3 regions of the Clostridium sp. CM041 genome follow, and region 2 is predicted to be linked to each of the others. Evidence: riboswitches for the same ligand, from Rfam matches in the RefSeq annotation. Region 2 holds a riboswitch; each other region holds the start of a gene.
What was found. A riboswitch is a leader RNA that binds a small molecule or an ion and turns the genes downstream of it on or off. The one in region 2 is predicted to bind S-adenosylmethionine.
Positions count from the first base shown of each region.

Region 1: linked by a shared signal. The riboswitch ahead of ACWJJT_RS08985 (O-acetylhomoserine aminocarboxypropyltransferase/cysteine synthase family protein) and the one ahead of ACWJJT_RS12905 (methionine ABC transporter ATP-binding protein) in region 2 are both predicted to bind S-adenosylmethionine.
Region 3: linked by a shared signal. The riboswitch ahead of metK (methionine adenosyltransferase) and the one ahead of ACWJJT_RS12905 (methionine ABC transporter ATP-binding protein) in region 2 are both predicted to bind S-adenosylmethionine.

Region 1 covers NZ_CM143648.1:1,907,540-1,915,883, forward strand. Annotated here, with positions in the region: gene ACWJJT_RS08960 (hypothetical protein) at 1-820, opposite strand, end outside; partial or broken gene ACWJJT_RS08965 (cupin domain-containing protein) at 1,186-1,344, shown strand; gene ACWJJT_RS08970 (undecaprenyl-diphosphate phosphatase) at 1,402-2,250, opposite strand; gene ACWJJT_RS08975 (PadR family transcriptional regulator) at 2,454-2,783, shown strand; gene ACWJJT_RS08980 (permease prefix domain 1-containing protein) at 2,785-3,771, shown strand; SAM riboswitch class I at 3,846-3,956, shown strand; SAM riboswitch class I at 4,090-4,201, shown strand; gene ACWJJT_RS08985 (O-acetylhomoserine aminocarboxypropyltransferase/cysteine synthase family protein) at 4,316-5,602, shown strand; gene ACWJJT_RS08990 (homoserine dehydrogenase) at 5,718-7,007, shown strand; gene ACWJJT_RS08995 (zinc ribbon domain-containing protein YjdM) at 7,133-7,474, opposite strand; gene ACWJJT_RS09000 (alpha-amylase family glycosyl hydrolase) at 7,749-8,344, opposite strand, start outside.
Region 2 covers NZ_CM143648.1:2,717,018-2,725,361, forward strand. Annotated here, with positions in the region: gene ACWJJT_RS12890 (B12-binding domain-containing radical SAM protein) at 1-215, shown strand, start outside; gene ACWJJT_RS12895 (transglycosylase domain-containing protein) at 506-2,992, opposite strand; gene ACWJJT_RS12900 (IS30 family transposase) at 3,590-4,651, shown strand; SAM riboswitch class I at 4,782-4,901, shown strand; SAM riboswitch class I at 4,994-5,097, shown strand; gene ACWJJT_RS12905 (methionine ABC transporter ATP-binding protein) at 5,215-6,222, shown strand; gene ACWJJT_RS12910 (methionine ABC transporter permease) at 6,212-6,856, shown strand; gene ACWJJT_RS12915 (MetQ/NlpA family ABC transporter substrate-binding protein) at 6,906-7,709, shown strand; gene ACWJJT_RS12920 (alanine/glycine:cation symporter family protein) at 7,934-8,344, shown strand, end outside.
Region 3 covers NZ_CM143648.1:2,058,596-2,066,939, reverse strand. Annotated here, with positions in the region: gene mreB (rod shape-determining protein) at 1-41, shown strand, start outside; gene yyaC (spore protease YyaC) at 167-721, opposite strand; tRNA gene ACWJJT_RS09650 (tRNA-Thr) at 1,056-1,130, shown strand; tRNA gene ACWJJT_RS09645 (tRNA-Tyr) at 1,136-1,220, shown strand; tRNA gene ACWJJT_RS09640 (tRNA-Val) at 1,253-1,328, shown strand; tRNA gene ACWJJT_RS09635 (tRNA-Thr) at 1,361-1,435, shown strand; tRNA gene ACWJJT_RS09630 (tRNA-Tyr) at 1,441-1,525, shown strand; SAM riboswitch class I at 1,628-1,730, shown strand; gene metK (methionine adenosyltransferase) at 1,816-2,991, shown strand; gene recD2 (SF1B family DNA helicase RecD2) at 3,198-5,429, shown strand; gene ACWJJT_RS09615 (hypothetical protein) at 5,475-6,503, shown strand; gene ACWJJT_RS09610 (ComF family protein) at 6,617-7,156, shown strand; gene hpf (ribosome hibernation-promoting factor, HPF/YfiA family) at 7,579-8,112, shown strand; gene secA (preprotein translocase subunit SecA) at 8,311-8,344, shown strand, end outside.

The sequences.
Region 1 (8,344 bases), 810 kb from region 2:
CATTACTTGGAATTACTCTTACTATAGTTAACAGTTTTGGAGTAATAACAATAATTAAAAACGCACTTGTTGATGTTATTGAACTTTTTGTTATAAATGAACATAAACATGCAATTACACCTAAAGTAACTAGTATTAATATCATTATGATTATCTTAGATATTATAAATTGAATTATTGTATATGCATCCCGTGCTAGAATAGGATTATCTATTATTCTTATTGCTTGTAGTTTCCCATTTATAGGCATGCCATATTGAATTGCTGTTATTATGAATTGAATTGCTAGATAAAATCCATATAGAACTGTTGGTATTAATATTCCAAGTCCTAATTTTGAATATAAAGTTCTATTTTTATTTTTTGATGTAAGAATCAAATTTTCTACCGTAGAAACAATTTCATCCGTATATGTATTACAGCAAACTATAATTAGAATTACCACCATACAGAATACCATAAATGTATTGGTCGCTCTATAATCGAATACCTTCCAAAAACTAACTTCTTTATACATGGCGCCTTCCATACTTTTTAGCTTTTTGGTGGATATTTCTTTAATACCTTTACTAAATTCATCCTTCTGCTGGTTATTTGCAGCTTCCTTTATTGTTCCTATTTTTGCATCTAATTTTTCTTGTGCAATTACCTCTGCCTTCCTTGTATCTTTAATTAACTCATATTGCTGATTTCTATGTGATTTCTGTGTTTCCATCTCTGGTTTTATAAAAGCCATTACTCCGCAAAGTAAAATAAATATCGCCGCTACAATTATTCCAGTTTTTGATTTTAATATTTTTTTAAGTTCCCAATATATCATATTGTGCCTCCTTGTATTCCTCTTCAGTAATTATTTTTTTCGGTAAGATTATAATTATGAAGTGAATCTTGCTATAGGTACATTATATAAGGTTAATCTTATCTCTTGATAACATTAACCTTAAATAAACCTTACAAATATTTTTATATAAGATAGAGCCAAAGAAGCCAATGACCCTACCCGATGGATTATATTAGCAGACTATTATCTAACTAATAAAGGCAATTACCCTTAATAATAAATTATTAAACAACTGTAACACTCATCAATAGTTAATTTAATGAAAAAAGTATGCTAATTTTATATTTTAGCATACTTTTTTTTATGAATAATAAGCTGTAGAATGAATATAATTATAATTAAATGGAGAACCTGCACAATTCCTAGCACCTAAAAATTATATCTTTGGATCTGCTATGAATAGTTCAGGTTACTCTCTTTTTGACTGTATGGTATCCCCTGGCTTTGACTTTAAAGATTTTGAAATATTAAAAACCATCTCATATCACTTAATACATATGTAATTTTTCCCTTTACTTTTTCATAAAGAAAAAATACCCCTTGCTATTTACTTTCTATGATTATGCTAAAATAATAACCTTAGTTAATACTAATATTCCAAGTAAAATACCTACTACTACTCTATATATTGCAAAGACTTTCATTGGCTTCTTTTTCAAATAATCCACAAATTTTTTCATAACTATCAAAGATACTATGAAGGCTACAACAAATCCTACTATTAATGAAATCCATAATGTTTTCGTCATTACAGAATAATCAAATTCAAATAAATCTTTTCCTGTTGCCCCTATCATAGCTGGAATCGCTATGAAAAATGAAAATTCTGCTGCTATCGGTGTTGATAATCCTGCAATCCATCCGCCCATAATTGTAGAAGCACTTCTTGACATTCCTGGCCACATTGCAAGCAGTTGTAATAAACCGATTTTAAATGATTGTATAGGCGTTATGCTATCTATACTTTCTACTTTATGATCCCTGTTTCTAACTCTCTTCTCGATTATTAGTAACAATAATCCACCAACTATGAATCCTACTATAACAGCCTCTGGTGTAAACAATAGTTTTATTTTATCGTATAATACTACTCCTGCAATTCCCATTGGTATAGATGCCGTAATAACATTTATCCCAAATCTGAATCCTTTCTTTCCCTCTTTTCCTTTAGTAAATATAAACTTAAAAAATTCTATTATACTTTCGCTAATCTTCTCCCAATACAAAACAACAACTGCCATTATTGCTCCAAGTTGGATTACAACTTGAAACATCTTTACAAACTCTCCCTCAAACCCAATTGCCCATCCAATCAATATCATATGTCCTGTAGACGATACTGGGATAAATTCAGTTACCCCTTCTACTATTGCTATTATAATTGCTTTTAATAAAAATATTATGTCCATAACTCACCATTCCTTCCAATCTAATTATTACTGTATATAGTTTATCATAATAATCTATAAGGTACCATCTTGGAACCTTATAGTAACATTACATCTTCGCAAGTTTTAAAAAATGCTTTACCTGTCGTAGTAATTGTGTTATTCTTAAATTACTACGACAGACAAAGTACTACAGATGCAGTAAAAGCAAAGGAGGATATAATTTGATAAGCAGCGATGTAATTCGAGGATATAATGATACGATTATTCTTTTTATGCTTCAAGATGGCGAATCCTACGGGTATGAAATATCAAAAAATATTAAGAAATTATCAGAGGATAAGTACGTTATTAAAGAGACCACACTCTATTCGGCATTCAACCGTCTTGAGAAGAACGGATATATCGAATCTTTCTATAAAGATGAAACCTTTGGTAAAAGACGCACATATTATAGAATTACCCCCGTAGGTCTAACCTATTATAAAGAGAAATGTGAAGAATGGAGCTTAACAAAAGAAGTTATTAATAAATTTATTAAGGAGAGTGATTAGTTTGGAAACTATAAAAAATTACTTAGATAATATGTTTAAAGTCCTACCAATAACAAATCAGACGATAAAATTAAAAAATGATTTATTATGGAATTTGGAAGAAAAATATAATGAGAATAAGAGTGATGGAAAATCAGAAAATGAAGCCATTGGTATTGTAATCTCAGAATTTGGCAATATCGATGAATTAATTGATGAACTTGGCATCGAACATATGAAAGATGGTGCGCTACTTAAAACCATTACACAAGAAGAAGCTGATAATTTTATGACTACAAAAAAAGAATCTGGCTTATTAGTAGGTATCGGTGTTTCTTTATGTATTATAGCAACAGCTATGCTAATATTACTTACCACTCTCACAGATGGTGGCATTATTGGTAAAGGTTTTTCAAAAGATTTCAGCGATATGTTTGGTATTATTGCACTATTCTTACTATGTGCACCTGCTGTAGCTTTATTCATTTATTCCGGTATGAAGCTACAAAAATACGAATATTTACAAAGCGGTTTTGATTTACCTCCTCATGTAAGAGCAATTGTAAATCAAAAAAATAATGCTTTTTCATCAAAGCATATGATATCTGTAATAATAGGTGTAAGTCTATGCATCTTATCACCAGTTGCACTTTTTGTATCATCTGCTTTTGGCGACAATGCATCTAGCTACGGATTAGTTGTTTTACTTATGATGGTTGCTATTGCCGTTTTCCTCTTTATATATTTTGGAAATATTAAGCACAGTTTTAGTATTCTTTTACAAATTTATGACTTTACAACTGAAAAAAACTTTACAACAGAAAAAACTGAAGATAATAAACTTATTGCTGCAGTTGCTGCTATCGTATGGCCATTAGCAATCTGTATCTTCCTTGTCAGTGGATTAGTTTTTAATCTATGGCACATTAATTGGATTATATTCCCTATCGTTGGCATTTTATTTGGCATGTTCAGTGCAGCATATAGTATTATAAAAGAGCATAATTAAAATAACTTTATCTATTAAAAAAGTATTGACAATTGTTTTTATGAGTAATATACTAAATACTAATAACTGAATACAACTTATCCAGAGTGGCAGAGGAACTGGTCCGATGAAGCCCGACAACCAGCATTCTTATTCGAATGTAGTGGTGTCAATTCCTGCAGATTGTAAAATCTGAAAGATAAGGATGTTAGCAAATTTTATGATACAATTTTATTGTTTATTAAAGTTAACTATTGCTACTTTCCTTATAGGAAAGTAGCTTTTTTTCTTCCCCAAAAATCTAAATAAATAATGTACTAAATACTAACAACTAAATATAACTTATCCAGAGCGGCAGAGGGACTGGCCCGATGATGCCCGACAACCAGCATTTTTAAAAGAAGTGCACTGGTGTCAATTCCATCAGATTGTAAAATCTGAAAGATAAGGACGATAGCAAATTTTATGATACAATTTTTTTTATTGTTTAATAAAATTAATCATGCTGCTTTCCTTATAGGAGAGCAGCTTTTTTTGAAAAATAATTATAAAAGGAGAAATTAATATGAGTGAGCGAAAATTAAGTTTTGAAACTTTACAGGTACATGCAGGGCAGGTTCCAGACCCTACTACAGGATCGAGAGCAGTCCCAATTTATCAAACATCATCTTTTGTTTTTAAAAATGCAGATCACGCAGCAAATTTATTTCAATTAAAAGAAGAAGGAAATATATATTCAAGGATAATGAACCCAACTACAGACGTTTTTGAAAAAAGAGTAGCCGCTCTTGAAGGCGGAGTAGCAGGACTTGCTACAGCTTCAGGAATAGCTGCAACATTCTATGCAATACTTAATGTTGCAAATTCAGGCGATGAAATAGTAGCTGCAAGCACTCTATATGGTGGTACTTATGAACTATTTAATGTTACTCTTAGAAAACTTGGAATTAACGTAACATTTGTTGATCCAGATGATCCTGAAAATTTTAGAAAAGCTATCTCTAATAAAACAAAAGCACTTTATGCTGAAACAATGGGAAACCCAAAAATAAATGTTCTAGATATAGAGACAGTAGCGGATATTGCTCATGAAAATAAAATACCCCTTATTATTGACAATACCTTTGCAACTCCCTTCCTTTGCCGTCCAATTGAGCATGGTGCAGATGTAATTATTCATTCAGCAACAAAGTTCATTGGAGGACATGGAACTACTATTGGTGGAATTATAGTTGATGCTGGTAAATTTGATTGGGCAGCTAGCGGTAAATTCCCTGATTTTACAACTCCGGATAAAAGCTATAATGGAATAGTATATGCTAATTTAGATGCTCCAGCATTCGCTTTAAAAGCTAGAGTTCAACTTTTAAGAAACACCGGTGCGACGCTTAGCCCTCAAAGTGCATTTTTATTTCTTCAAGGTTTGGAATCATTATCGTTAAGAGTTGAGAGACATGTAACAAACGCTAGGAAAGTTGTTGAATTTTTGAGTAAGCATCCAAATGTTTCATGGGTAAATTATCCTGAACTTGAAGGGAGCAGATACAAAGATTTAGCTAAAAAATACCTACCAAAAGGAGCAGGATCAATATTCACTTTTGGAATAAAAGGTGGCCTTGAAGCTGGAAAAAAATTTATTAATAATGTAGAATTATTTTCGCTGCTTGCAAATGTTGCAGATGCAAAATCTCTAGTAATTCACCCCTCAAGTACAACTCATGCAGAGCTTAACGCAGAGGAGCAAAAATCTGCTGGAGTTACTTCAGATTTGATAAGACTTTCAATTGGCGTTGAGGGTATCGATGACATTATATACGATTTGACGCAAGCTCTAGAAAAATCAGTTCAATAAAAAGTTAATAATTCTTTGGCAGCTGGTTTCAAAATAAGGTCTTGTCCCTAACTATATTCCTCCATCACCTTAGATGACGGAGGAATAACTTTAAAGTTTAGAAAGGAAAACTATTATGGAAAAGGTAAAAATAGCGATTTTAGGTTTTGGAAACGTTGGGACGGGTGTATGGAAAATACTTCACGAAAATAGAAAAGAAATAATGAAACGTTCAAATTATGAAATAGAAGTTGCTAAAATACTTGTAAAAGATATAAATAAAAAAAGAGAGATCAAAGCACCTAATGGACTATTAACAGATAACATTGATGATATTATAAATGATGAAAGTATAAAAATTGTGGTTGAACTTATTGGTGGATGCGATAAATCTAAAGAGTATATGATACGCGCAATGAAATCTAAAAAACATATTGTAACTGCTAATAAATTAGTTATCGCGAACTGGGGCGAAGAGTTATTTAAAACAGCGGAGAAAGAAAACGTATTGTTTTATTATGAAGCAAGTGTGGCTGGTGGAATTCCAATAATACGCGAGATTAATGAGAGCCTTACAGCCAATAGGATTGAGCAGATAATTGGAATTATAAATGGAACAACTAATTACATATTAAGCAAAATGACAATGGATGGGATTAGCTTTGATGAAGCACTAAAAGAGGCGCAAGAAAAGGGTTATGCTGAAGCGGACCCAACCTCAGATGTTGATGGCTTTGACGCTGTATATAAGCTTGCGATAATGTCTTCTCTAGCATTTGGAACTAAGGTAGATCATGATTGTATTTATAGAGAAGGAATAAGAAGTATTAGTGACATAGATATAGAATATGCTAAAAAACTTGGTTATTCAATAAAACTTTTAGCAATAGCTAAAGAAGTAAATAACAAATTAGAGCTAAGAGTACATCCAACCCTAATACCTTCGAGCCACCCAATGGCAAATGTAGCTGATGCATTTAATGCTATTATGATAAAAGGAAATGCAGTTGGAGAGTTAATGCTATATGGAAAAGGCGCTGGAGCTTTTCCAACTGGAAGTGCAGTTGTAGGTGATATAATATCCATATTAAGAAATAATGTAAATCATTATGACTTATTAGACCTAAGTGACAAGACTGATTTTAAAGAAGTGAAAAAATCGGAAGAAAATGAATCAGAATTCTATATTAGGCTTAATGTTAAAGATACAGTAGAAGTTTTAGGAGATACAGCGAAAATATTTGGAAAAAACAATGTCAGCATTATGTCCGTTACTGGAGATGTAAGGCACGATGATCATGGACCACTAGGCTTTATTACCCATAAAAGTTCAGAAAAAAACATAAGAATTTCATTAGAAAAAATAAAAGAACTAGAAAACGTCAACAAAATAGAAAGTATAATAAGGATGGAATCATTTTATTAAACTTATTCTCCTTTTAGTATTTATATATAAAAACACCCCATCAGATGAATTTTACAACTTTTTTAGTTATAATCATTCAATGGGGTGAAGTTCACTATTTCGGTTCTATTACATTAAACCATGATTTATACTTTTTTAACAAATTCAGATTTTAATTCCATAGCTCCAAACCCATCAATTTTGCAATCAATATTATGATCTCCATCAACCAAACGTATATTTTTTACTTTTGTACCTTTTTTTATGGCTAATGGACTTCCTTTTACTTTAAGGTCTTTGATTATTGTTACAGAATCACCATCGTTTAATACATTTCCATTTGCATCTTTGATAATCCTTTTCTCTTCACTACTTTCTGTTTCTAATTCTAAAGTCCATTCATGAGCACATTCAGGGCAAACAAAAATACTTCTATCTTCGTAAGTGTATTCTGAATTACATTTTGGGCAATTTGGCAAATCAGCCATAATTTCATTTCCTCCATTCGTTATTGTTAACTCTAATATATAAGAATTATTGTCAATTTTCTTTTTACAACTTCATAAGAATAGCAATTACAAAGTTAAAATTCACAAAAAAAAATATATGGAGTTCCTTATATGCTTATATACTATCATAGTCTCCTCATATTGACAAACCTTCCTCCGCCCTCTCCTTAAAGTCCCTTTTTTCTATTAATCATTTTTTACATACAAGTTTTTTAAAAGCAAGTCTAATTTCAAAAATAACCATAGCAGTCATTTATCTTGCCAAATTAATATTTTTAATATTTTCCATTTTCCATAAATCTGAATATGCCCTAATATAAAATAATACATTACTTTCTTTATGATTTTTTAATAGTAAACCCCATTTTGATGTTATCACATTATCATCCATGCTTTTAGTAAATCCCCAGCTTTCCTCGGTGTCATGGGACATTACATAAATAACCATCTTGCTCTGGTCGGTTGCATCACCATCAGTTAACACATTGATAAAAGGTGTATACTTGTTTAATAGTTCTTTACTGGATTCAATACATTCAGCATAGTTGAACATATCTTTAAATTCACCAAATACCCTTCTCCAAAAGTAACTTCCTTCACTTTCTAATGCAAAATGCTTACCCATGTCGATTCTGAACCCACCCACTCCACAATTCTTTAGTTCTTTTAAAAAATTTATATAAATTTTTTGTAATTCTACATCATTGTAATTGAGCATTGGTAATCCAAAAGCACCATTAACAATTGCATTTCTATTGCCATAATCCACTGTATTTTTTGCGTTAGTCCAAAATTTAGGGTTATTTCGTAGGTTTTGATCTACGGTTTGACTTGGTATTAGCTTTCCAC
Region 2 (8,344 bases):
AATTATATAATGGCTATCTATGGATATATAAAGAGGTGTACACGTTTAAAAACATAATGAAAAGACTGCCGAAATTCAAAAAACAATGGATTCCATTTTTAACATTTAATTTTTGTTATAGAAAATTTGGAAAACTAACTGAGATCTTGTGCAATATAGTTTCTTTTAAAAATATAGGAAGATTTTCTAGCTGGTTGGCTTATAGAACAAAGTAGGTGGCGGCATTTTTATTTACTGAATCTCCATCAATTAAATGGAAATTTAAAAAATCAACCTTGAACATCATCCAAAAGAGAGCGACTTATGTATTAAGTTGTGTTATTAAAGGGGATTTGTATATAGGATATCAACGGTATGCTTAAATATAGCGTTAAAAAAAGAGGGGAAGTATTTTTGAATACTTCCCCTCTTTTAAAATAAAATATAATTATTGATTAACGACATTTCGGAAGGAAAGTCATTAATAATGCAGAACCGTAGGCAATGATTTAACGTTCGTGCTGGGTTATTGTGTAGGTGCTGTGGCTGGTGGGTGTTCATTTGCCGCTGCGTCTGCAGCGGCTTTGTCAGCTGCAGCTTTGTCGGCTGCTGCTTTGTCGGCTGCTGCTTTTGCGGCGGCTTCATTTGCGGCGGCTTCATTTGCGGCGGCTTCATTTGCAGCAGCTTCATTTGCGGCGGCTGCGTCTGCGGCAGCTTTTGCAGCGTCATCGCTTGCTTTTTTTGCAGCATCATCGCTTGCTTTTTTGGCAGCATCATCGCTTGCTTTTTTGGCAGCATCATCAGTTACTTTTTTGGCAGCATCATCGCTTGCTTTTTTTGCAGCATCATCACTTGCCTTTTTTGCAGCATCATCACTTGCTTTTTTTGCATCATTATCACTTGGTTTTTCTATGACTTTATTTTCTGCTTTTATTTTACCATTTTCATTTAATTTGATATATAGAGTATTCATTAATACCCCATTTCTATCAACTACTGTATTAGGACGAATAAAGTCTTTTTGTTCTAAATCTTGGTGTAGGTACTCCATATATTCTTTCCATATCTGACCTGGTTCTTGAGCTCCATACATGTTTTGTGGCGCTGGAATATCATCTCCTACCCATACAGAGGTTGTATAATAAGGTGTATATCCTACAAACCAAGCGTCTTTTGATTGATCTGTAGTTCCTGTTTTACCTGCAGTAAAGGGATAGTTACTAAGTGCTAAATTTGAATGACTTCGACTTTCTGTTAGCACACCCTTTAAAGTATCTGTCATAAGATAAGAAGCACCACTATCATATACTTTAGTCTGTTTATGGTTATTTTCAAATAACACTTCATTAACTACTGTATTGGTTATTTTACGTACATTAGTCGGGCTTATAAATTCACCGTTTCTTGCAAGGGTTGAATAACCAGAAGCCATTTCAACTGGCGTAACACCCTTTGTAAAACCACCTATAGCAATTATAGGGTAAATATCTTGAGGAGTTGTATACTTAAACTCCATGTTTTGTAGATATTTCAACGAATTCTTTACGCCCATTTCTGCCACTAATCTAACAGGGATAGTGTTTATAGATTGCTCAACTGCATATCTTAAGGATACAGACCCTCTGTATTTAAAATCAACATTAGCGGGACCATTATCAAATGCAGTATCGTTATATTCACTAGCGGGAATGTAGCCTTTTTCAAATGCGGGGGTATATGCAATTAATGGCTTTATAGCGGAACCTGGCTGTCTCACACCTAAGAAGGCTCTGTTAAAGGTGTTACCATCTTGGCTTCTACCACCAACTATAGCTACTACTTCTCCAGTATTGTTATCAACAGTGACGCTTGCACCTTGCTTTTTATATAAACCCGTTTTGTCATCTGTGCTTGTATATTGATCCAAATGACTATCAACTGCATTTTGTAATTTTTCTTGTTTTGTAGTATCGATAGATGTATCTATCCTATATCTTCCACTAAGAAGTTGTTTTTCTTTATTCTCATATTCATCATTATATTTAGTGAAATAAGTTTTTCTATCATTATCATTACTGAAAGAGTATTTAGAAACAAAACCATCTTTTTCCATTAACTTTAAGGTTGCATTGTGAACAGCATATTGTATATCGTAACTCATAGGTTCAGGTGCTGTATGAGGTTTAATATTTAATTTAATAACGTCTGCTTTTGCTGTATCAAAATCATTTTGTGAAATTTGTTCTAAGCTTAGCATTTTATCTAAAACTAAGTCTCTCCTCTTTATAGCATTGTCCAGATGCGTCACGGGGTTAAAAACAGATGGATTATTGGGTATTGAAATGAGCATAGCTATTTCAGATATATTTAAATCCTTATTATTCTTTTGAAAGTAAAATTGTGAAGCACTTTCAATACTATAACATCCATTACCAAAGTTTATATTATTTACATAAAATTCCAATATTTGATCTTTTGAATATCTTTCTTCTAATTTCTGTGCTATAACAGACTCTTCTAATTTTCTTGATAAGGTTACATCAAATGAAAGGAATACATTTCTTGCAAGTTGTTGAGTTATTGTTGAACCACCTTGTATGATATCGCCCTTGGACTTTATATATACCCAGGCAGCTCTCCTTATCCCCTTATAATCTATACCACCATGTTTATAAAACCTTTGGTCTTCTATTGAAGTAACAGCTTTGGCTACATAGGGATTTAAGTCTGCTTCTTTTGTGTAATAATATGTATTGGTCTTAAATTCTTTTAATAGTTTACCGTTAGTGTCGTAAAATTGTGTTGGTTTTCGGGTATTAAAGGAGGTCTCGTTTATGGTTTGTGCTATATTGTTAGCATCTTTTATAGTTGCCTCTATTTTAGACCCATATTTAATATAACCATATCCTAAAGTTATCGTAGCTGATACGAAAATTATTGCAGAAAATATCAATAAACCTTTAACGATTTTTTTCCAAAGTTTCTTTTTAACCGGTGCTATTTTTACTGTTTCTACATTTTTATTATTATCCATTGATATCGCCTCCTTATTTTTATTATACAAAAAAATGTCCAGGGTTAGCCCTGGATGACCATGATTCATATATACGTAAAGGGGGGTTGTCTTACTTGGTCGCCATAAGTATTATCCTTTTTTTAGGCATATATTCAATTGTTATTACTGAATTTCTAATACTAGGTCACATAAAAGAGACCTTATGGGTCTGTTTTATACTATTAAAAAAGTGCTTAGTTTATGTGTGTATAATACGATTATTTTACAATTTTGTCAATAACACCACGATATATGATTTCTATTGGTGTTAATTATTTTTTATTGGCATTTCAAACATTAGCCATACAACGTATCCTCCTAGAACAATATAATTATTATAATATATTATAACATAAATAATGTAACATGAATATTAACATGAATATTTATGTTACATATAAAGTATTAACAAAATATATATTATGATGAAACATCATTAGACAGTTATATGATGTTTGGAGAAAGTGGTAAGTTGTATAATGAAATGACCGAAGAGTAACAAAAAAATAAAGACTCAAGAGAAATACTCTTGTATAATGTTAAGTGACTAAACCAACATATACGGGAGGATTTCAAATGAGTCAATTAGATTTTATCACACAGAGCAGAAAAGGTAAACACATAACATACGAGGAACGCATAAAGTTAGAAGCTTTACACAAAATGGGACTTAATTCAACTCGTATTGCGGAGCAAATAGGTGGGCGCTCAGAACGTACAATAAGGCGTGAAATTGCTAAAGGAATTGTAGAACTATTGAATAGTGACTTAACCACTCGAATGGAATATAGCGCAGAAATTGGGCAGTCAGAGCATGACAAACAAGGTGCCGCTAAAGGTCCTGCATTAAAAATAGGAAAAGATCACAAATTGGTGAGGTACTTAGAAAAAGCTATTGGTATAGATGGCGAATCTCCGTATGCAGCTATTCAAAATATCACAAATAAAAATCTACAATTTGAAACAACTATTTGCTTCAAAACTGTGTATAACTATTTGGATAATAATTTGTTTTTAAATATAAGTAACAAAGATCTGCCTGTTAAAAAGAATGCTAAAAAGAGAAACTATAAAAAAATAAGATCAGCGTATAACAATACCAAAGGAACTAGCATATCGGAGAGACCTGCAGCGGTAGCTGCACGTGATGAGATAGGCCATTGGGAAATGGACACTGTAGTTGGCAAACAGGGTACAAAAACTGTCTTAATGGTGTTAAGTGAAAGAGTAACTCGTAAGGAGTTAGTCTTTAAAATACCATCTAAATCACAGGCGGCTGTCGTGAAAGAATTGGACAAATTGGAGCGTAAAATGGGAATGTTATTCTCAAAAACATTTAAAACAATCACCTGTGATAACGGCTGTGAGAACCTTGATTTCGAGGGTATTGAGAACTCAGTAAGAAATAAACGAAAGAGAACTAAAGTGTATTATGCTCACCCATATAGTTCATGGGAGCGAGGCACAAACGAAAATATCAATAAAATGATACGACGATTTATCCCAAAAGGTGTGGATATTTCAGCATTCTCTAAAAAACAAATTATGCAAATACAGCACTGGATCAACAATTATCCAAGAAGGATTTTCAACGGTTTATCTGCCAATATGATGGAACAGAAAACCATTACAACTTAACATTATATTTTTCGTGAAAATTTCGGACATTTTATATTGCAATCTACAATGTTTGGAGAAAGTGTATAAAAACTTCTTTACATAGCATTCATATAGTGATATTATAAATCTAATTTAATAAATAAGTTAATTCTCATCAAGAGAGATAGAGGGACTGGCCCGATGACATCTCGGCAACCATCAGACGTTATTGTCTGAATAGGTGCTAAATCCTGCGTTAATTTCATTGTAAATTATCGGAAGATGAGAGAGGTGTCTTTGTAATTTTATACCTCTTTCATCATTATATAATGATGAAAGAGGTTTTTGTTTTTTGAATAGATGTAAATAAAATTTAATAGTGTCTTATCAAGAGAGGTGGAGGGACTGGCCCTATGAACCCCGACAACCAGTATCATATTATGATACATGGTGTTAATTCCTGCAGCATTGCTGCAAGATAAGAATAAGTTTGGAAGTAGTGCCCAAGTTTATTCTTGGGCTCTATTTTTTTAGAGTAATGTTTAAAGAAAGTATCAAAAGGTAAAGATGAATTATAAGAAACGAAAAGGAGAAGGGATATCATGATTAAAGTTCGAGGTGTAAGTAAAAGTTTTTCAGCGGTTAAAGTGTTAAATGATGTTTCATTTACAGTGGAGGAAGGTGATATTTATGGTGTTATTGGTCACAGTGGAGCTGGTAAATCCACTTTACTTAGATGCTTTAATGGGCTTGAAACCTATGATACAGGTACCATTAATATAATGGGAAAAGGGGTGAAACAGCTAAGTTTGAAAGAACTTCGCGAGTTTAGGAAAAATGTAGGCATAATATTTCAGAGTTTTAATCTTATTAACAGTAAAAATGTTTTTGAAAACATAGCATTTCCATTAGAAATATGGGGAAACGACAAAAATTTTATTAAAAAAAGAGTAGATAGCTTAATAGAGTTAGTAGGACTTAAGGATAAGGAAAACGTCAATGTAAAACAACTTAGCGGTGGGCAGAAGCAAAGAGTTGGAATTGCAAGAGCGCTTTCACTTAATCCGAAGATATTACTTTGTGATGAAGCCACCTCTGCACTAGATCCTAAAACTACAAAATCTATATTAGAACTTTTAAGAGATATCAATAATAAATTTAATATAACAATTATTGTAGTTACCCATCAGATGGAAGTGGTAAAAGAAATTTGTAATAAATTTATTCTTTTAGAAGGAGGGGAAATCAAAAGTCATGGCATTACCGATGAACTATTTATTAGGCCAACAAAGGAAATGAAAACACTTATGGGAGAGGAAGAATTACTACCTAGCACGGGATATAACATTAAAATATTTTTTACAAAGGAAATTACTAAGAGTTGCCTCATAACATCCATTGCCAGGGAATTAAACATTGATTTTTCAATAGTATGGGGAAGGCTTGAAAAATTTAGGGATAACGTAATGGGGAGTCTCATAATAAATGCAAGTGAGGATAATAAAGAAAAAATATTAAGATATTTAGATGAAAGATCAATAGCGTGGGAAATCAATGATTGCTCAATGCAGAGTGAAGAATATGAAGGGGGGAGTATAAATGCTATTTAAAGAAATCTTATTACCCGCACTAATAGACACAATATATATGGTAACGGTATCCACGATTTTTACAGTTATTTTAGGATTTGTTTCAGCAGTAGGATTAATTATAACTGGACCTATTGGCCTAAGGCCAAACACTTTAATCTATAAAATTTTAAATTTAGTAATAAATATACTTAGGTCTTTTCCGTTTGTTATACTAATGATATCTATATTCCCTTTAACTAAGATCATAGTTGGAACAACAATAGGTACTAATGCAGCTATAGTTCCTCTAACTCTTGGCGCAGCACCTTTTGCTGCAAGAATAATAGAATCTGCACTTTTAGAAGTGGATTATGGGATTGTTGAAGCAGCTAAATCATTTGGTGCAAAAACCTATCAAATTATTTTTAAGGTTATGTTAAAAGAGGCAATGCCATCTATAGTTCTTGGAGTTACGTTAACAATAATAAACATTATAGGTTACTCAGCTATGGCTGGGACAATTGGTGGAGGGGGACTTGGAGATGTAGCCGTAAAATATGGTTACTATAGATTTAAGTCAGATATCATGATATACACTGTAATTATATTAATCGCGATTGTGCAAGTAATTCAAGCCTTAGGAAATATATTGTATAGAAAAATGATTAAATAAATTTTGGATTATAAAAATATTAAAAGAAAAATAAAGGAGGAAATTAAAAATGAAAAAAATATTAAGCATATTATTAACAATAGTTGTAATTTTTACACTGAGTGGATGTGGAGCAAAAAAAGAGGCGGATGTAACTGAGAAAAAAATCATTAAAGTAGGTGCGTCACCAGTGCCTCATAAAGAAATATTAGAGGTTATAAAGCCGATTCTCGCAAAAGAGGGATATACTCTCGAAATAGTAGAATTTACTGACTATGTAACACCAAACACTGCACTAGCCGAGGGACAATTAGATGCTAATTTCTTTCAACATATTCCTTATTTGCAATCCTTTAGTAAAGAAAAGGGAGTGGACCTAGACTATACTGTAAAGGTTCATCTTGAACCTATGGGTGTGTACTCTAATAAATATAAAAAGCTAAGTGATTTAAAAGATGGAGCTAAAATAGCCATTCCAAGTGATCCTACAAATGGAGCAAGAGCACTTAGAGTGCTAGAGAAGGAAGGGCTATTAAAACTAAAAAGTGGAGATCTTATTTCTAAACTTGATATTACTGAAAATAAAAAGAATTTTAAAATAACTGAATTAGACGCTCCTCAACTTCCAAGGATTTTAAAAGATGTGGATGCAGCAGTTATAAATTCAAATTTTGCAATAGAAGCCAATTTAAATCCGACAAAAGACGCACTAGCAATTGAATCCAAAGATTCGCCTTATGCAAATGTGCTTGCAGTTAGAAAAGAAGATAAAACTAAACCTCATATAGAAGCACTTTCAAAGGCATTAAATTCTCCAGAAGTTAAAAAATTTATTGAAGATAAATATAAAGGAGATATAATTCCTGCTTTCTAAAAAAATATAAAACCATAAAATCATTTTGCTTTGGGCGTAATAGTCGAAAGTAAGATGATTTTTTTATAGTAAAGCATAAAGTTTAACGACAGTTTTATACTTTTATTTTTTTAAAAATTCATTTTATACCTTATTAGTGTATAATTACCGTATGCAAATAATTTTTGGAGTAATTAATTCTAAAATGCATAATAAGGATAACATTATAATATGGAGGTTTAAAAATGAGTGTATTATTTCAAGCAATAAATAATTTTTTTGATTTTATAGTTCCTATTGCGGATTTTCTATGGGAATTTCCAACTAATTTTAAGTGGTATCAAAACATTCCGGTTTTGGGTAATTTTGCCTTTGCAGTTATTTTACTTTTAGGAACAGGAATTTATCTTACATTTAAAACTGGATTTATTCAAGTTATGGCATTTAAAAAAGGAATTAAGATTCTTGCTACAAAAAAGGAAACAGATACTGGAGTTAGTTCATTAGCATCATTTTTACTAAGTTCTGCTATGCGTGTAGGTCCAGGTAATATTATGGGGGTTACAGGAGCAATATCTGTTGGCGGACCAGGGGCACTATTTTGGATGTGGGTTTCAGCTTTCTTTGGTATGTCCACGGCTTTTGTAGAATCTGTA
Region 3 (8,344 bases), 660 kb from region 2:
ATAATTCATTCAATGGAAGAGAATTATGCTTAACAGAATAAAAAGTATAAGCAAGCTATAAAAATAAGCAATACAATTATTAGTTTAATTGTATTGCTTATTTTTATATTATATAAGATTTCTAAATTTAAATCGCGGACAATTATTTAAGACTAATTAAATAATGTTAAACAGGGCTTGAATTATTTTCTTCATTGGTAAGGGAGTGCAAATAATATGAATGCAAGAGGGATCTGCTTAAAACATTAGCAATATCCATTACCAAGCTCAATCTTATGTTTCTATTTGTAAATAATTCACTATCATCACTTGAATCTACTATACCTATTAATGAAATAGTGCCTACCTTAGGAAGGGTTTTCCCTACACCTTTGCCAGGATGAATTGGATAATTTCTAGCTTGGAGTTCTCCAATAGTTGAAATGTCTCCTAAACAAGCATCTACACCTATTATAGTACAATTTGGGTGCAAAGCATTTATTTTAGATAATTTACTATCTATGTTTAAGGCATGAATTGGATTATCTATAGTGCCATATACAGGTAATGGAAAGGAACTATCTTTTAAAAGTGTACCAACTAAAGGACCTAGACAATCACCTATACATCTATCGGTACCTATGCAAACAACTAAAGTATTTTTGTCGATATAGTCTTTTAGAAAATTAGAAAGTGTATAGTATGCTAAAGGATCTTTATAATGGGTTTTAGCTTTACTCAAGAAATATACCTCCTTGTATTGCGCTGGGAAAAATTATTAGTTTCCTATGAATAATTTATATGAATAAATCCTGTGTATTATTATAATAAAAGAATAAAAAAATGATTAATTAAAAAATGATTTATAATTATATTAATTATATGGAGGAAAACAAAATAATTTGTTTAGAATAGTAAGTTGTATCAATGCTTAATATTGAGCAAATATGCGAATAATATAGTTGCGGAGAGAAGAAGTCGTTTATTAAAGGATAATAGACTTGAAATTAATTAATTAAAGTTGTATAATAATTCTTGTCGACACGGTAAAACGGCAAAAAGATAAAACATAATATGCTGGCATGGCTCAACGGTAGAGCAGCTGACTTGTAATCAGCAGGTTGTAGGTTCAATTCCTATTGCCAGCTCCATAAGTGGAGGAGTTCCCGAGTGGCCAAAGGGGGCAGACTGTAAATCTGTTACGTAATGTTTCGATGGTTCGAATCCGTCCTCCTCCACCATTTATAATAAATTATGGTTTACAATAAATTATGGGAGCATAGCTCAGCTGGGAGAGCATCTGCCTTACAAGCAGAGGGTCACAGGTTCGAACCCTGTTGTTCCCACCATAATAATCTTTTTAAAATAGAATAAAATGCATGCTGGCATGGCTCAACGGTAGAGCAGCTGACTTGTAATCAGCAGGTTGTAGGTTCAATTCCTATTGCCAGCTCCACATATGGAGGAGTTCCCGAGTGGCCAAAGGGGGCAGACTGTAAATCTGTTACGTAATGTTTCGATGGTTCGAATCCGTCCTCCTCCACCAAAAGACATCTATAGATGTCTTTTTTTATTTTTTACAGGGTTTAGATTCTGTTGACACTATAGAATGCATATGGTATTATAATTAAAAGTTAATAATTGATAACTCTTATCAAGAGAGGTGGAGGGAAAAAGGCCCTATGAAACCCGGCAACCGGTGCAATGCACCATGGTGCCAATTCCTGCAGTTATAATCTGCAAGATAAGGGAGATGATTAAATCACCTCTTCTTATATTTGGAAGAGGTTTTATTTTTTAATAGGGAAATTTTAGAGAGTAGAAGGGAGAATTATAATGAAAAGATTATTTACATCCGAATCTGTTACAGAAGGACATCCAGACAAAATTTGTGACCAAATTTCAGATGCTGTACTTGATGCTATTTTAGAACAAGATCCTTATGCTAGAGTTGCTTGTGAAACAACGGTTACTACAGGAATGGTTTTAGTTATGGGAGAGATAACAACTAGTTGTTATGTAGATGTTCCTAAGGTTGTTAGGAATACCATTGAAGGCATAGGATATACTAGAGCAAAATACGGGTTTGATGCTAGCACATGTGCTGTACTTACGTCTATTAATGAACAATCAACAGATATAGCTATGGGAGTAGATGAGGCCTTAGAATCTAAATCAGGCGAGATTGATAAGGTTGACGCAATAGGTGCTGGTGATCAAGGCATGATGTTTGGATTTGCAACTAATGAGACACCGGAATACATGCCACTACCAATCGCGATGGCTCACAGATTAGCAAGAAAGTTAAGCGAAGTAAGAAAAAATGGCACATTAGATTACTTAAGACCTGACGGAAAGACTCAAGTTACTGTAGAGTATGAAGATAATAAGCCAGTAAGAATAGATACTATTGTTATTTCAACTCAACATGCAGAAGAAGCAACTCATGATCAAATTGAAAATGATTTAAAAGAGCATGTAATAAAACCTGTAGTGCCAAGTGGATTATTAGATGAAAATACTAAATATTATATAAATCCTACAGGCAGATTTGTAATCGGAGGACCGCAAGGAGACTCTGGTTTAACAGGAAGAAAAATAATAGTAGACACTTATGGTGGATATGGAAGGCATGGCGGTGGAGCATTTTCAGGAAAAGATGCAACAAAAGTTGATAGATCCGCTGCATATGCTGCAAGATGGGTTGCTAAAAATTTAGTTGCTGCAGGAGTTTCAGATAAATTGGAAATTCAGTTAGCTTATGCTATAGGTGTAGCTAAACCAGTATCTATAGAGGTTGAAACTTTCGGAACAGGAAAAATTGACGATGATAAAATAGTTCAAATAGTTGAAAAAGTATTTGATTTAAGGCCAGCTGTAATTATAAGAGAATTAGAACTAAGAAGACCTGTTTATAAACAAGTAGCTGCCTATGGACATTTTGGAAGAATTGATTTAGATCTTTCATGGGAAAAACTAAATAAGGTTGATGAAATAAAAAAATACGTATAATATAAAAGGAGGGATAACAATTAATAATTGTTATCCCTTTTTAGTGCATGTGATTATTAAGTAGCATTTTGATAAAACCTAAGATAGGGGTATACTGAACATAAGATATGTAAAATACATATGATATAATAACATTAATAATAATATTATTGCTAATAATATTATTATTAATGTTATTATATGAATTTATAAATAGGAGAGATTTTATGCCGGAAATACAAGGGATAATCGAAGATGTAGTATTTCATAATGAAGAAAATGGATATATAATTGCTCAGTTGAATGATAATAAAAAGCAGATAACTGTGGTAGGCATTGTGCCATATATAAGTGAAGGGCAGAACCTGAAACTAACGGGGGAGTGGGTTACTCATCCTCAATTTGGCAAGCAATTTAGAATAGTACAATGTGAGGAAATAATACCGAGTTCACTTGAAGGTATAGAAAAATATTTAGCTTCAGGAGTTATTCAAGGAATTGGACCAATAACTGCTAAAAAAATTGTACAGCACTTTGGTGAAAACACCATGAATATATTGGATAATGAAATTGAAAGATTAAAAGAGATTGATGGTGTAGGACAAAAAAAGATTCAATTAATTTTTGAATCATATTCTAAGCAACGAGAAGTTAAAAACATAATGATATTTCTTCAAACATATGGAGTAACACCTAACCAATGCGTGAAAATTTATAAAAAATATGGAGGAGACTCTATAAAGGTAGTGCAGGATAATCCTTATGTGTTAACTGAAACCATTTCTGGAGTAGGATTTAAAATTGCAGATAAGATAGCACAAAGTTTAGGCATTGACAAAGAGTCGCCTTTTAGAATACAAAGTGGAATTAATTATGTGGTAAATGAATTTTGCGCTATGGGAAATACTTATATGCCCTTAAACAAATTATACAAAGAATCTAAAAATATTCTTGGGGTTACGGCTGAAGAAATTGAAAAAAATGTTTATGATAATGTATTGCAGGGAAAATTGAAAGTCGAAAATATTGATGAAGAAGAATGTGTTTTCACTATGCCGTTTTATTATTGTGAATTAGCTATTACTAAAAAAATTATAACATTATCTATAGAAAAGTATGACGAGTTAGAAATAGACATAGAAGAAAAGATTAATGACTTCGAAGAAGAAAAAAACATAAAATTTGCAACGTCTCAAAAGACTGCTATTTGTGGTGCTGCAGAAAATAGTATTGAAATTATAACTGGAGGTCCAGGTACTGGCAAAACTACTATAATTAATTGCATTATAGAGGTATTTGAAGAAGCGGGAATGAAAGTTTATATGGCTGCGCCCACCGGTAGGGCCGCCAAGAGAATGACAGAGGCTACTGGTCGCGAAGCCAAAACCATACATAGGTTATTAGAACTTGGAGTAGGCAGAGATGATGGGTCGCAGTTTTCTAGAAGTGAGGAATCACCTTTAGATTGTGATGTGCTAATTATTGATGAAGCATCTATGATAGACATAATGCTTATGAATAGTTTATTAAAAGCTATCAGCGTAGGAACTAGACTTATAATTGTTGGTGATGTTGACCAATTGCCATCTGTCGGACCGGGTAATGTACTAAGAGATATTATTGACAGTAAATGTGTTAAAGTAGTTAAGCTTAAGGAGATTTTTAGGCAAGCACAAGAAAGTATGATTATTGTGAATGCTCATAAAATTAACAATGGCGAGATGCCTATTTTAAATAAAAAGGATAAAGATTTTTATTTTATTGAAAATAATGAGCCAGAGAAAATATTAGACAGTATAATTGCTTTAATTAATACCAGATTGCCGAAATTTAACAAAGAGTGGGATAAGATGAAGAACATTCAAATACTCTCTCCTATGAGAAAAGGGATATTGGGTATAGAAAATCTAAATGGAAAGCTTCAGCAAATATTGAACCCTAAATCTAAGTATAAAAAGGAAAAGGAATATAGGAATACTATATTTAGGGTAGGCGACAAGGTTATGCAAATTAAAAATAATTACTCTATAAAATGGAAAAAAATTAATGCAAAAGCCGAAGATGGAATAGGCATTTTTAATGGTGATGTAGGGTATGTGGAAGATATTGATGAAGATAATGAAAATGTTATTGTGATTTTTGATGATGACAAACGAGTAGAATATGAAGGTGTATATTTAGATGAACTAGCCTTAGCGTATGCTATTACAATACATAAAAGTCAAGGTAGTGAGTTTGAAGTTGTAATTATGCCTATGTTTATGGGGCCCCCACTTTTAATGAACAGAAATTTGCTTTATACAGGGATAACTAGAGCGAAGAATATGGTTGTTTTAGTGGGAGCAATAAAAGCTGTTAATTTCATGAAAGATAACAACAGAAGTTTCGAGCGGTACTCTGCTTTGGGCTGGAGAATAAGACAAATAGTAGATGCAAATGTGGGCCATGATGAAAACTAGATTGATTTGTTTAGAATAAATATTAAATTGCAAAGGAGATTTTACATGCTTTTCTACGCAAAATTAAACCTTAGTAAAGAAAAAGATGAAATTAGCAAAGAAATTTTAAAATGTTCTTTAAACAGCAAAAAAAGAATTGATGTTGTATCTATGTTTTACAATTCCTCTGATATATTGTTAGAAACTATAATTGCATATGTTAATGAAAAGAAAAATATATTGTATATAACTAATGAAGACCAGAGGAGCATTGATATTATTTACTTCATAAATAAATTTAGCAATTTAGGTAAATATGTATATTCACCTGAAACGAATTATGGCAGTGTGAATGAGTATTTACATATATGCAATCATGAAAATGCGTTAAAACTCCAAGAAAAATTTGATTTGATTATTTATAATGATATTAGAAGTTTTCCTAAATACACTAGGCAACAAATAAAAAAAGTATTATTAAGAATGTGTAAAAGAAATAGTGTAGCTATAGCCTATTCTGTAGAGAATGTTTTAAGCGAGGGCACACCAATAATGTTTCCGTTAAAAAACAATAATATTCCGATTATAGAGCCTAGAATCATAACTACAAGAATAAATCTTAGTATGGATATACCTTTGGTTGTTTATCAATATTTGAATTGGTCAATTATATCTAATAGAAAGGTAATAATATTTACACCAGATGAGGAAAAAACTATAGCGGTCTTTGAGTATCTAAGTAATTTCAAAGAAAAGTTAAGTGAAAATATATTTTTATTTATTAGTAAGAAAAGCGATGCTAATATTAAAGTAAAGTTCATGAATGAAGATGAAGGGATAATAGTCACTAATGACTTTGAAGAAAGTTACTTAGAATTCCATTCAATTGATGTTATAGTTTATTTTGCTGATAATGATAAATATAATCATAAGCAACTATTATATTTATCAAGTAAGGTTGGGAGATATGAAAGTATACAAAGGGGAGAGGCCATATTTTTAGCTAATGTTGAAACTGTGCAAATGGATAAAGCTAAAAATATAGCTAGAAAATTTAATGAGAAAGCGTGGGAGCGAGGATTATTAAATATATAAAAAAAATACTTTATTGTTTAGTTCAGCTCATATATTCAGGCGATGAACAGTGCGTAATCTGTAGTGGATATAGTGAAGAGAGTGAAGCTCTGTGTACTAAATGCAGAGAAAAATTGAAGCGCTGTGAGCAAAGCTTTTATATAGGTCGCAATGAAGAAAAATATCTTGTTTGGTCAGTGTTTTATTATTCTAATATAGTAAAAGAATTAATTATTAGGCTTAAATATAAAAGCGATTTTATATGCGGTGAAATCTTAGCTGAATACATGTTACAACTTGTAAAAAGCAATGAATTACAGTTTGACTTAATATCTTATGTACCAATGACTAAAAAAGCTTTAAAAAATAGAGGGTATAACCAAAGCGAGTTTTTGGCAAGCTATTTATCTCGATTTTTAAATATTCCAGTAAGTTGCAACTTGATTAAAACTGAGGATACTAAAGATCAAATAGGTCTCAATGGCGAAGAACGATGGAACAATATGGAGAAATGTTTTGACATCCAAAGAAGTGAAATTATAAAAAATAAAAATGTTTTGCTCATTGATGATGTTATAACCACTGGGGCTACAGCATTTCATTGTGCTCACAAACTGAAAGAAAGTGGAATAAATAATATTTATATATTGACAATAGCCAAGAGTAATGTATAATACTTATTGTAGTAAGTTAGGTTTGTGGTTGAAAGTCGATGCCAGTCGCAGGCGAAACGATCCACGTAAGTTAAACAAAGTTTAGTGAGCATGGTGCGGCTTAGAGGTTAGTCCTGCCGTTTAGTAGACGAGAGTGTTAGTAGTGAGAGGGTAATTCTGGGTAGCAAAAGCTCCAGCAGGCGAGTGTGGGGTCAAAGACCAGGTCAACTAACTTAATATATAAAAACTCCTAATATTATATTAGGAGTTTTTATTTTATTGGTACCTAAAAATATCGAATATAATTTAAATTGTATTAATATTATGTGAATTCTGAATTTAATGGTTGCTATTTAGAATTAAAAGTAATAGAATTGAAATACAAAACATATATCATGCTTAGTAATTAAGCAGTATGTAGATATTAGAGAGGGGCTGGAATTATGAAAGTCAAAGTAATAGGAAGAAATATAGAGATAACAGAAGCCTTGAAAAATATTATAGACAAGAAAATAGCAAGATTGGATAAGTATTTTAGTCCAGATGTGGAAGCACAGACAACATTAGGCGTTTGTAAAAATAGACATACAATAGAAGTTACAATCCCTTTTAATGGAGTTATTTTAAGATCAGAAGAACAAAACGAAGATATGTATACCTCATTAGATATTGTTGTTGATAAATTAGAAAGACAAATTAGAAAAAACAAAACAAAATTAGAAAAAAGGAATAGAGGAACGTCTCTTAAATTTCAAGGTATACCAAAATATGATAAGAACGAAGATGACGGTATAGATCCTAAGATAGTAAAGATGAAGAAATTTGCGTTTAAACCTATGTCAGCAGAGGAAGCAGTGCTTCAAATGGAACTTGTTGGTCATAGTTTCTTCGTATATATGAGTGATGGTAGTTCAGAGGTAAATGTAGTATATAAAAGAAAAGATGGAAATTATGGTTTGATAGAACCAGAATTTTAAAATATATTAAATTTAAAGGATTAAAGTAAATTTACTTACTTTAATCCTTTTTTAAATTCTAAAAAAGTATAGTGAAAAAAATATTAATGATAATTTACAAAATTTATAAATTTGTATAAGTTGAACAGTAACAAATTAAGTGGTATAATTTTAAGTATATATTTAGGGACTATTAAAATGAATAGTGAGGATGAAAATATGAAATTTTTTGAAAAGTTATTTGGTAGTTATA